Regions from separate parts of the Peribacillus aracenensis genome, predicted to be linked through region 2. Evidence: riboswitches for the same ligand, from Rfam matches in the RefSeq annotation. Region 2 holds a riboswitch; the other holds the start of a gene.
The links. Region 2 has a riboswitch for S-adenosylmethionine ahead of N0M92_RS13345 (Na+/H+ antiporter NhaC family protein). Riboswitches for the same ligand answer to the same signal wherever they lie in the genome.
Positions count from the first base shown of each region.

Region 1: it holds a riboswitch for S-adenosylmethionine, as region 2 does, so the genes downstream of both, N0M92_RS10315 (5-methyltetrahydropteroyltriglutamate--homocysteine S-methyltransferase) here and N0M92_RS13345 (Na+/H+ antiporter NhaC family protein) in region 2, are expected to answer to the same signal.

Region 1 covers NZ_JANZMJ010000008.1:25,960-31,390, reverse strand. Annotated here, with positions in the region: gene N0M92_RS10330 (amino acid permease) at 1-364, shown strand, start outside; gene N0M92_RS10325 (CaiB/BaiF CoA transferase family protein) at 609-1,709, shown strand; gene N0M92_RS10320 (hypothetical protein) at 1,955-2,476, shown strand; gene N0M92_RS10315 (5-methyltetrahydropteroyltriglutamate--homocysteine S-methyltransferase) at 2,625-3,728, opposite strand; SAM riboswitch class I at 4,038-4,139, opposite strand; gene N0M92_RS10310 (hypothetical protein) at 4,306-4,734, shown strand; gene N0M92_RS10305 (glycerol-3-phosphate responsive antiterminator) at 4,900-5,431, shown strand, end outside.
Region 2 covers NZ_JANZMJ010000011.1:114,546-119,976, reverse strand. Annotated here, with positions in the region: gene N0M92_RS13365 (LysR family transcriptional regulator) at 1-53, opposite strand, end outside; gene hutG (formimidoylglutamase) at 177-1,133, shown strand; gene N0M92_RS13355 (hypothetical protein) at 1,422-1,577, shown strand; gene N0M92_RS13350 (SOS response-associated peptidase) at 1,638-2,309, shown strand; SAM riboswitch class I at 2,563-2,670, shown strand; gene N0M92_RS13345 (Na+/H+ antiporter NhaC family protein) at 2,859-4,175, shown strand; gene N0M92_RS13340 (chromate transporter) at 4,404-4,949, opposite strand; gene N0M92_RS13335 (chromate transporter) at 4,997-5,431, opposite strand, start outside.

The DNA of each region.
Region 1 (5,431 bases), on a different contig from region 2:
GTATATTTGGTTAATGAATGCCATTGGAATTACAGGATTTATCTTTTGGCTCGGCATTTCCATCAGCCATTACCGTTTCCGGAAAGCATTCATCGCTCAAGGCCATTCATTGGAGAAGCTGCCATATAAGGCATTATGGTTTCCGATTGGACCGATCTTTGCCATTTTAATTGGCATGATCGTCATCCTGTCCCAAAATATCCAAGCATTTTTCTCAGATCATATCGATTGGGGCAGTGTTATAGCTGCATACCTGGGAATCCCGCTTTTCCTTGGTCTATGGTTTGGCTATAAACTGGTGAGAAAAACTAAATTCGTTAAAATTGATGAAGTAGAATTTGATTTTGACAAAAAATATGAATGAACAAGCTTAAAGTAAAATCAGCCGGACAATGTAGTTTTAAATTGTCCGGCTTTTACTTGTTTTCTATAGGCTCATTAACAAAATCCAGGAAGCTGATTCCTGGATTTTTATTTTTATAAAATGGAAATTTATACAAAAATAACAGGCGGTGTTATATGATAATCGTAAACTCTGCATAAGTGCATGTACAGAACGACGGGGAAAGCTTTTACTATTTCCAATGGAAAGGGAAGGTGCACGGCTGATGACATTATTGACTCATTTAAAAGTATTGGATTTTTCAACGTTACTGCCAGGCCCATTTGCCACTTTGATGCTAGCGGATTTAGGAGCGGATGTTTTGAAGGTAGAGAGGCCGGGAGCAACGGATTCATGGGGTGTGAACCAATATCTTAACCGATCGAAAAAGTCGATCACACTTGATTTGAAACAATCTGAGTCCATTGAATCCGTAAAAAATCTAGTGAAGGAATACGATATCGTCATTGAACAGTTCCGTCCAGGTGTCATGGAACGCCTAGGGCTTGGATATGAGGCATTAAAATGGATCAATCCGAAGCTGATTTACTGTTCCATCACGGGCTTCGGCCAGACCGGTCCCTATAAAGACCGACCGGGACATGATATCAATTATATTTCGATTGCAGGCTTATCAGGCTATTCCGGTACAAAAAAGGACGGCCCGGCAAAAAACGGAACTCAAATAGCAGATCTTGCTGGAGGATCCCTGCATGCTGTTATCGGTATATTATCTGCAGTCATACACCGGGAAAGTACGGGATTCGGCCAAGCCATCGACATCAGCATGACTGACTGCAGTTTTGCGTTGAATGCCATCTCCGCACCCCTGAATTTACAAGGGGGCCTCGAGCTTGAACCAGAAAAACTGATGTTGAACGGAGGATCCTTTTATGACTTTTACGAAACGAAGGATGGACGCTATTTTTCGGTAGGAAGCCTAGAGCCCCCTTTTCGAAAAGCATTATGTGAAGCGATCGGTGCACCCGAATTGTATGAACTGAGCACCAAAAGTGATGAAGAAAGCGGAATCAGGTTTAAAACGGCCGTCCGACTGGCTTTCCTTGAACGGGATTTTCATGAATGGCAGGAAATATTCGCTGATTTCGAAGCCTGCGCAGAACCAGTTCTAACCTTCACTGAAGCGGCCGAACACCCCCAATTGAAGGAAAGGGGAATGATCGTCGAGGTACCGGACGGAAAAGGAAATGTCCAGAAGCAAATCGCTTGCCCGATCAAAACATCGGTTTTCACCCCTGAATATAAACATGCAGGCTTGAGGCCAGGACAAAACAACGCAGAAATTCTTCACACCCCCAATCGATAAATGAAGATGTTAAGGCTATCACTTTTCCGAGTTTTTTTCGGAAGGAGGTAGCCTGTTTCTTTGAATTAAGCTGGAGTCAGGCCTAAAAACCTGGAAACAACCCGGATTAAGCAGAAGGAGAACAATAGCACTTGTGGTAAGCGATATATCACTACTGTGAAAATTTACTAGTTATAACGAATGTGGGCAGGGTATCAGAGTAGCATCTGGTAAGAAATTGCTCAGGTAAGGAGGGTTGCATAAACGTGTTTGGTCTCTCTGATATCATCAAATTTCTATTTTCCTTTTTTTTGATCATGCCGATCGTTACGCTGATACATTTGAGCGGGCATATTTTTTTTGTCACGATCTTTGGGGGATCAGAAAAGAAAATCTTGATCGGTTGTGGCAATAAACTTTTCGCCTTTCGGAACATAGAGGTGAGGAAATATTATTTTTGGAATGGGACTTGCGAGTTCAAGGGATTGAAACATGATAATCGATTGACGAATACGCTGATCTATTTAGGAGGGGCTATCTTTAATTTAGTCAGCATGCTGATCATCTATAGCTTAGTGTATCAGGATATCCTGGACAGCTCGGTGATCTGGTATCAATTCATCTATTTTTCTTTCTATGTTATGTTCTTCTCGTTGTTTCCGATGTATTTCTCGGACGGGTCGCCTAGTGATGGGAAGGCCGCGGAATTGGCCTTGAGGAACAAGCTGGAAGATAGGGTTACGGATGATATATTTGTGAAGAAAATGGATGATGATAGCTGCAAGTAAAAAAGGGACGTGCTGGTGGCCGTTCTTTTTTGTTTGCTCTCGGATTTTTGGATGAATGTCTTTTACGCTTTTTATTATAAACCTAATCGGCACGCTTATATTGATGCCGATTAGGTTGTTCGAATGGATTAAAGTCTCCGCTAAAAAATCATTCCCATACTTCTTTTGCTACATCAACGACGAATTTCAGCTTTTCCCATTGCTGTTCTTCGGTCAGCTTGTTGCCGTGATGGGTGGAGGCGAAGCCGCATTGCGGGCTTAAGCATAATTGTTCGAGAGGAACGAAGTGCGAGGCTTCTTTAATGCGTGCCTTAACAGCTTCCTTGTCTTCGATTTCCCCATTTTTTGAAGTGACGACACCCAGTACGACCTGTGCACCGCCATTTGGTATGTATTCCAATGGTTTGAAGTCCCCTGAGCGTTGATCATCATATTCCAAGAAAAATCCATCCACTTTTTCTTTTGCCAATAAAGTTGGGGCGATACGGGCATAGCTTCCTTCAAATGCCCAAGTCGACTGATAGTTCCCACGACATAGGTGTGTAGTGACGACAAGGTCTTCTGGTTTGCCTTCCAATGCGCCATTAATTACGCGAAGTGCAAGATCGATTAACTGTTCCCTCGTATATTTTCCATCTTTGAACTGGAAATCCGGAGCTGAAAGTCTGGCAATATATACATCATCCAATTGAAGATAACGCACACCTGCTTCATAAAAGGCCTTCAAAGCATGCTGATATGCTTTGATGATATCATTTGCATAGTCTTCAATATCAGGGTAGATGTCTTCATTATGAATGCCTACAGCAAATAATTGATTCGGACTGGGAATGGTTTGCTTGGCAACGGCGCGTCCGTTCACGATTTTGTTCAATTCAATGAAGTCACGAATGAAAGGATGTTCAGGATTGAATGAAACCTTCCCGGTATTGCGTACGTTATATCTCTCTGTTTCCACACCATCGAACGTGAGCCCTTTTTCAGTCACATATCCCTCGATGCCATTTAAATGTTCGAGGAAGTCAAAGTGCCACCATGTACGTCTGAACTCACCGTCCGTCACGGCTTCCAATCCAACTTCAATTTGTTTTTCGACAATCCGATTGATTTCTTCGGTTTCAACTTCACGAAGCCGCTCTGCTGAAATGGTACCTTCCTTAAACTGCTTTCTGGCAACATGTAAACGTTCTGGTCTTAATAAACTCCCGACGTGATCGGCCCTGAATGGTGCTTTCGTTAATGTGATGGACATGTTGCATTCCTTCTTTCCTTTTAAAAATAAGGCTGTTTTCGCATACTTTGTTGCTATTTACCAAGTAGTGAGGTGTGGTTGATTTCCCCTCCAGATGCTCGCTTTCCGCGGGGCGGGCGGTGAGCCTCCTCGGCGTACACGCCTGTCGGGTCTCGCCTGTCCCGCTGCTCCCGCAGGAGTCTCGCACTTCCGCTCCAATCAACCTTAAATCGTTTCATTTTAAAAACAACAATCTTTACGAAAAGAGCCAAAAATAAAAAACCTCTTCTTAAAAATAAGAAGAGGTGTTGGCAACCAAGCTATATACTCTTCTTATCTTCAAGTTTTTACACTTCTGGAATTAGCACAGTACATGATCAGTCTGTTGCTGAGGCATCAAAGGGCCAGTCCCTCCACCTCTCTGGATAAGAGTTGTCTATTAAATTAATTATGACTATACAGGTAGTTTTTATAAAGGTCAAGGGTTGAAGGTGGAAGATTTTGAATATACCGATTATTGATATGTGTTACTACATCAGGGAACCCGGCATATGCTATAACCGAAGATTCATATGAGCGGCAGGAGGGGAATGCAAGGATGAGTACATTCAGTCCATTCAAAAATGGTATAACGATAACTTTAACTGAAGCCATGATAGAGAAAATCATAAGAAGGAAATCATATGGTCAGGATATTAAAGTCGAGATTACGCCAAAACATATCGTGCTTTCCGGAACGACGGAAGTGAAAAAAATGATGTTTAAGAAAAACGTAGCTTTCCGGATTACATTAAAACCGGTTTCTGTGGAAAAAAGAACGATTTTATTTGAATTAGTGGAAATGGAACCAATTGACAGGAAAATCATCAACCAAAAAATATTTAACAGACCGCCATTTTTTGAATTTGAAAAAAGAACGATCAAAATGAATGTTAATGCCTGGAACATCGTGAGAAAAATTCCCGTTGGCACAATTAAATCGTATGAACTCGTCGAAGGTGCATTGAAAATGAAACTTACTTTATGATCGAGTTTACATACATCCTTAGCCGAAAACTATAAAGGGAGTGCCAGGTATGATAGTGTTATGGTGATATGGGTCATGAAAAAAATGTGTTTGATAAATCAAGCTCTTTAAAATATACTAAATGACTTGAAGTTTTGAGTTTTTCTGGGAATGAGGAGGATAATGATGGATCAGAAGATTTTGCCTGCTTCAGCAAGCATGAAGGATTTCGAAAGATTTTTAGAGAGTTCCTATGAAATAGGTGTGTTTCTTGATTTGCATATATCACAATTGAAAAACGTAAGTATGATGGCAAAGCAGCATAATAAGAAAATGATATACCATGTCGATTTGATCCATGGCATAAGAAGTGATGAGTACGCGACAGAATTCATTTGTCAGGAATATAATCCATATGGGCTGATTTCGACTAAATCAAACGTTATATTGAAGGCGAAGCAAAAGGGGGTCATTGCCATCCAGCGAATCTTTTTAATAGATTCACATGCGCTTGAGAAAAGTTATAAGCTGGTGCAGAAAACCAAGCCGGATTATATCGAAGTATTGCCGGGCGCCATGCCATGGATGATAAAAGAAGTGAAGGAACGATTGCAGACACCGATTTTTGCAGGCGGCCTCATTCGTACTTCGGATGAAGTCCTGAATGCCCTCGATGCGGGAGCATCGTCAATCACCACTTCCAAAACTGAATTATGGG
Region 2 (5,431 bases):
AAATTCTTTTCCCGAACAATTGTAGTGAAATATCGAAGTTGACGAAGATCCATATATTCTCCTTTCTATAGCTTTAAACTATAGATATATTGAAATTTTGTATTGGTAATTATATATTATCTCATTTATAATTTTGAAAAAAGATATTTCGGAATTTTTTAAATAAAGGAGAAATTATGTATACAAATCCGACTTTAAATTATTGGAATGGAAGAATTGATTCCCAATCTGACATGGACAGCTTCAGATACCACCAAAGAGTACGTTTGGCACCGATTTCGGAATTAGCCATCTCTTCCAATTCATCCAGGACCTTTGGATTGATTGGCTTCAAATGTGATGAAGGCGTCAAAAGGAATAAAGGCAGGATTGGTGCCGCAGAAGGGCCTGATCATATTAGGCAGTCATTGGCGAAATTACCCTGTCATTTACATTCCCAAACCGAGCTGGTGGATGCTGGTGATGTAATATGTGAAGGTACAGAGATGGAGGCCGCTCAATCCCAATTGGGTTCGGCTGTTACCCGGATATTGGAGAGTAAAGCGATTCCTATCATACTTGGCGGAGGGCACGAAACCCTGTATGGCCATTATCTTGGGATTAGGAAATCCATTGGACCAAAAGCTAGCTTGGGAATCATTAATATTGACGCTCACTTTGATATGAGGCCTTATGAAAAAGAGAGTTCATCAGGAACGATGTTTAAGCAAATTTTGGACAAGGATGAAAATTGCGGCTATTTATGTGTCGGAATTCAGAAGCAGGGGAATACGAAGGCACTGTTTGAAACTGCCGAGAGAAGTAAGGTCGATTACATATTGGAAGAAGATTTGTCATTGAATGAAATGGATGAAACTAAGCGGCGGATAAATGAATTCGCTAAGGAATATGACTACATTATTCTTACATTATGTACAGACGTTATTGATTCAGCCTACGCACCTGGGGTAAGTGCTCCATCGCCTTTTGGACTGAATCCGAAATTGGTCCGTGCCATTATCAGGCATATCGTATCGAATGAAAAGATCCTCTCCTTTGATATCTCGGAAGTGAATCCTTCGTTGGATGAAAATAATAAAACCGTTACATTGGCAGCACATTTAATAAATGAGGTTTTACTTCATTTTAAATAATGAATGGCTTTCCAAAATGCCATCTTCATAATCATCTATCTGTATGAAGCGAAAAACCTTTTACAGCGCCTGACTGTCCATGAATCATTCATGGGCAGTCTTTTTTACGCCGCCAATTCAAGGATTTATGCTCCCGGGCTTTGTTCGACTAACCCTTTAAGGTGTAAAGGAACCTCCATGCGGCCTCTTCATTAGTAGATTAACCATGCCTCTGCCAGAGTTCAATACTGATACTTGTGGATTTTTAGTTTATAATAACAACCATCTAGCCTATTGAGGGGGGATTCCATGAATGAATATAAAGTAACGGTAAGGAATGGCAGTACCTTGATTTTGTCGGAAATCATTAAAGCTGAGGATGAAAGAGAAGTCCTTGGCACCCTTTTGATTTCCAGCGAATTATTTAATCAGCCATTTACCGATATCAGGATTTTAGAACGCTGATTTGTGCCTGCTTGCTCCATTTGTTACACTGTAATAAATCTTAATACGGTAGGCGATATTATGTGTGGACGTTTCACCCTTTTCACTGACATTGAAGAAATAAAAGATCGGTTTGATATACAAGGATCATTTGATGAGGAATACCAATTCAGCTACAATATTGCTCCCTCCCAATCCGTGTTATCCGTCATTAATGACGGGGCAATGAACCGACTTGGATATCTTCGGTGGGGACTCATTCCTTTCTGGGCAAAAGACGAAAAAGTTGGCTATAAAATGATCAATGCCAGAGCGGAAACCATTGCAGAGAAAGCAAGCTTCAAGAATGCGTATAAGAAGAAGAGATGCTTGATAATCGCTGACTCATTTTACGAATGGAAAAAGACACCAGAAAGAAAAATACCGATGCGAATAAAAATGAAGAATCATGCTCCATTTGGAATGGCCGGTATATGGGAATCCTGGAAATCTCCCGAAGGCCTCAGCATTTACACGTGCTCCGTTATAACAACCGTTCCTAATGAGCTGATGACCAGCATTCATGATCGTATGCCTGTCATCCTTAAACAAGAAGATGAAAAAGACTGGTTGAATCCATCCATTAATGATCCTGCATATCTGCAGCAGTATTTAAAGTCATTCGATTCGGAACAAATGGAAGCTTTTGAGGTATCGACTGATGTGAACTCGACTAAAAAAAATTCACCTAATCTAATACAACAAATTTGCTGAGAGGTCATTAGACCTCTTTTTATGTTAATTCCGTCCCGATTAACTGCATATGTCAAGATTCCTAATTAATCATTAAGAAGTGCATGTGAAATACTTTAAAACTAAACCTTGCGAAAATAGACAAAATGCTGTACTCTTATATTTGCTTTTCAAAACGACTTCGATGTCACTTTCACAAACTCAGATGGTTACAGCAAGTTTGGTACTTTTCTGACAGGCATCGTTATATTTGATAAATTATATAAATTTGATCTTCTTATCAAGAGAGACGGAGGGACTGGCCCGAAGATGTCTCGGCAGCGGACTTAATGGGAGTGCTGTGCCAAATCCAGCAGGCTGATTTTCGCCTGAAAGATAAGGAGGGTGTTTTTTATAAATTAAAAGACCTCTTCTTGTTGTTAAATAGAAGGGGTCTTTTTATGCCGGCAGTTTTTTAGCTATAGCTCCATGACTGGAGAATTAAGTTCAAGTTGGTGTTATTTGCGAAAACTGTTAAAAGGATAAAGGCTATGACACATGTCATGGGAAAAATAAAAAGAGGTGTACATCATGAGTGCAAACAATAAAGGGAATCCATGGGCATTGATTCCATTTGTCGTATTTTTAATTTTATTTATAGGGTCCGGAATCATCACTAAAGATTTTTATTCTTTTCCGGTGATTGTAGCCATTTCTATTGCATCAGCAGCTGCATTGGCAATGAATCGGAAAGAAAGTTTCAATCAAAAAGTTGATATTTTCTGTAAAGGTGCAGGGGACGCCAATATTATGTTAATGGTTATCATTTTCCTTTTAGCCGGCGCTTTTTCAGAAGTTGCGAATGGCATGGGGGCGGTTGAATCAACGGTGAATCTTGCCTTAGCCGTTTTTCCGCAAAATCTTTTGATGGTAGGGATATTCATTATCGCTTGTTTTATTTCTCTATCCATGGGGACAAGCATGGGAACGATTGTAGCCCTAGCACCTATCGGGGTCGGAATTAGCGAGCAAACCGATATTTCGCTTGCCCTTTCAATGGCGGCCGTTATTGGTGGTGCGATGTTTGGGGATAACCTATCCTTCATTTCAGATACGACAATCGCTGCAGTTCGAACACAGGGAACGAAAATGAAGGATAAGTTTAAAGTGAATTTTTTCATCGTTTTACCTGCGGCCATCATCACATGTGCTATCCTAGGAATATTAACGATGGGTGAACAAGCCGAAATCACCCAAAATTCTTATAATTGGGTGAAGATTCTTCCATACCTTTGCGTATTGATCACTGCATTGGCAGGAGTCAATGTGTTCCTGGTCCTTTCCATCGGAATCGTCTTTGCCGGAATCATCGGCTTGGCTGATGGAAGTTATCAACCGTTGGGTGTCATTCAAAAAGCTGGTGAAGGAATGGCGGGAATGTATGAAATATCCTTCCTTGCCATTTTAATTGCAGGTATGGTTGCTGTAATCAAACATAATGGTGGCATTGATTATCTACTCCAACTCGTGACCCGAAATAGCAAATCAAAAAAAGGGGCGGAATTCAGTATTGCCGGGCTTGTTGGCTTGACGAACCTTTCCACGGCAAATAACACGATTTCGATTATCATTGCCGGGCCACTTGCCAAAAACATCGCTGAAAAGTATGGGATTGATCCGCGTAAATCGGCGAGCATACTTGACGTTTTTGCCTGTTGTATCCAAGGGTTGATACCATATGGGGCACAACTGCTTGTTGCAGCAGGGGTAGCAAAAATCTCTCCGATAAGCATCTTGCCGTATTCATATTACCCAATACTAATTGGACTTTGTGGAGTCGTGGCCATCTTGATTGGTTATCCACGGTTTCAGTCGGGAAATGATGAATCGAAGAAACGGACTTCTTAAAAAGAGGATAATAATGAAAAAAACACCCTGAATCATTGGATACAGGGTGTTTTCTGTATGGGTGAAATCTTCGCATTTATGTCAGTATCAGTGTTCAAAAAGTAATCAAGGCAGTTTTCAATTCATCTGTTTGGTATTTCTTTTATTTATGGTATTCCATTTTATTCATAACCAAAATAACTGCTTCATTCCGGTCCATATTATTAATGGTTTTGCATGCGGCATTTGTCATGAATAGAGGACAACACCAACTAAACCAGAAAGTATAATTACATAAGCTGGGTGCCAGCGTAATTTCATCAGGGCAAATAACGATAATCCAAAAACGAGTAATAAGCTTATCGTATGCCATGAAAAGTTAGGGGCTATCATATGATTGGAAAGTGATAAACTGATTGCTGCAAAGAGGATTAGACTGGTGACAATGGGTCTTAATCCATAAAACATGGATTGAATAACTGGATAATGATTCAATTTGCTGAAGAAGGTGGCTATAACGGTCACGAATATAATAGCAGGCAGCAAGATTCCGAGAGCGGATGATATGGCTCCTGCTAATCCAGCAGTCGAATAGCCAACGAGAATGGCACTATTGGCTGTAACAGGTCCTGGGGACATCCCGGAAATGGCGATTATATCGGTAAATTGCTGCGACGTCAGCCATCCATGCTGTGAGACTTCCGATTCTATTACGGGAATCATGGCGTATCCGCCTCCGAACGATACAAAGCCGATAATAAAGAAGGTGCTAAACAACTCCCACAATTCCATCATTCTATCACATGCTTTCTTGAAAATTAGTTAGACCCTTTTTGATTTACCTATATGCCAGCACCCATGAAAGGTTCGAAATCATTTTCTTCTTTTGTCATATCTTTTCTGTCCAATTTGACATCGTATCCTAATTTTCTCTTGATGGAGATTGTTACAATACCCACTACAGCTCCTGCCAATATAACGATCACAGGGTGAAGAAAGAAGAGGACCGGAATTCCTGCTAATAAAATACAGAAAGTTGATTTGTCTACAACAGCCGTTTTTCCTATCTTGATAGCCGCATAGGCGATGATCGCTACTATGGAAGCTCTGATCGAAATGAATGCGGATTCTATCTTCGGATTATCCTGAATGAAAAAATACAAAATGCCTAGGAGCAGAACAATTAAAAAGGTAGGTAATGAAACACCGATCATGGCTGCCATTGCCCCCTTCATTCCGGCAATTCGATGGCCGATAAAGGTGGCGGAGTTAATGGC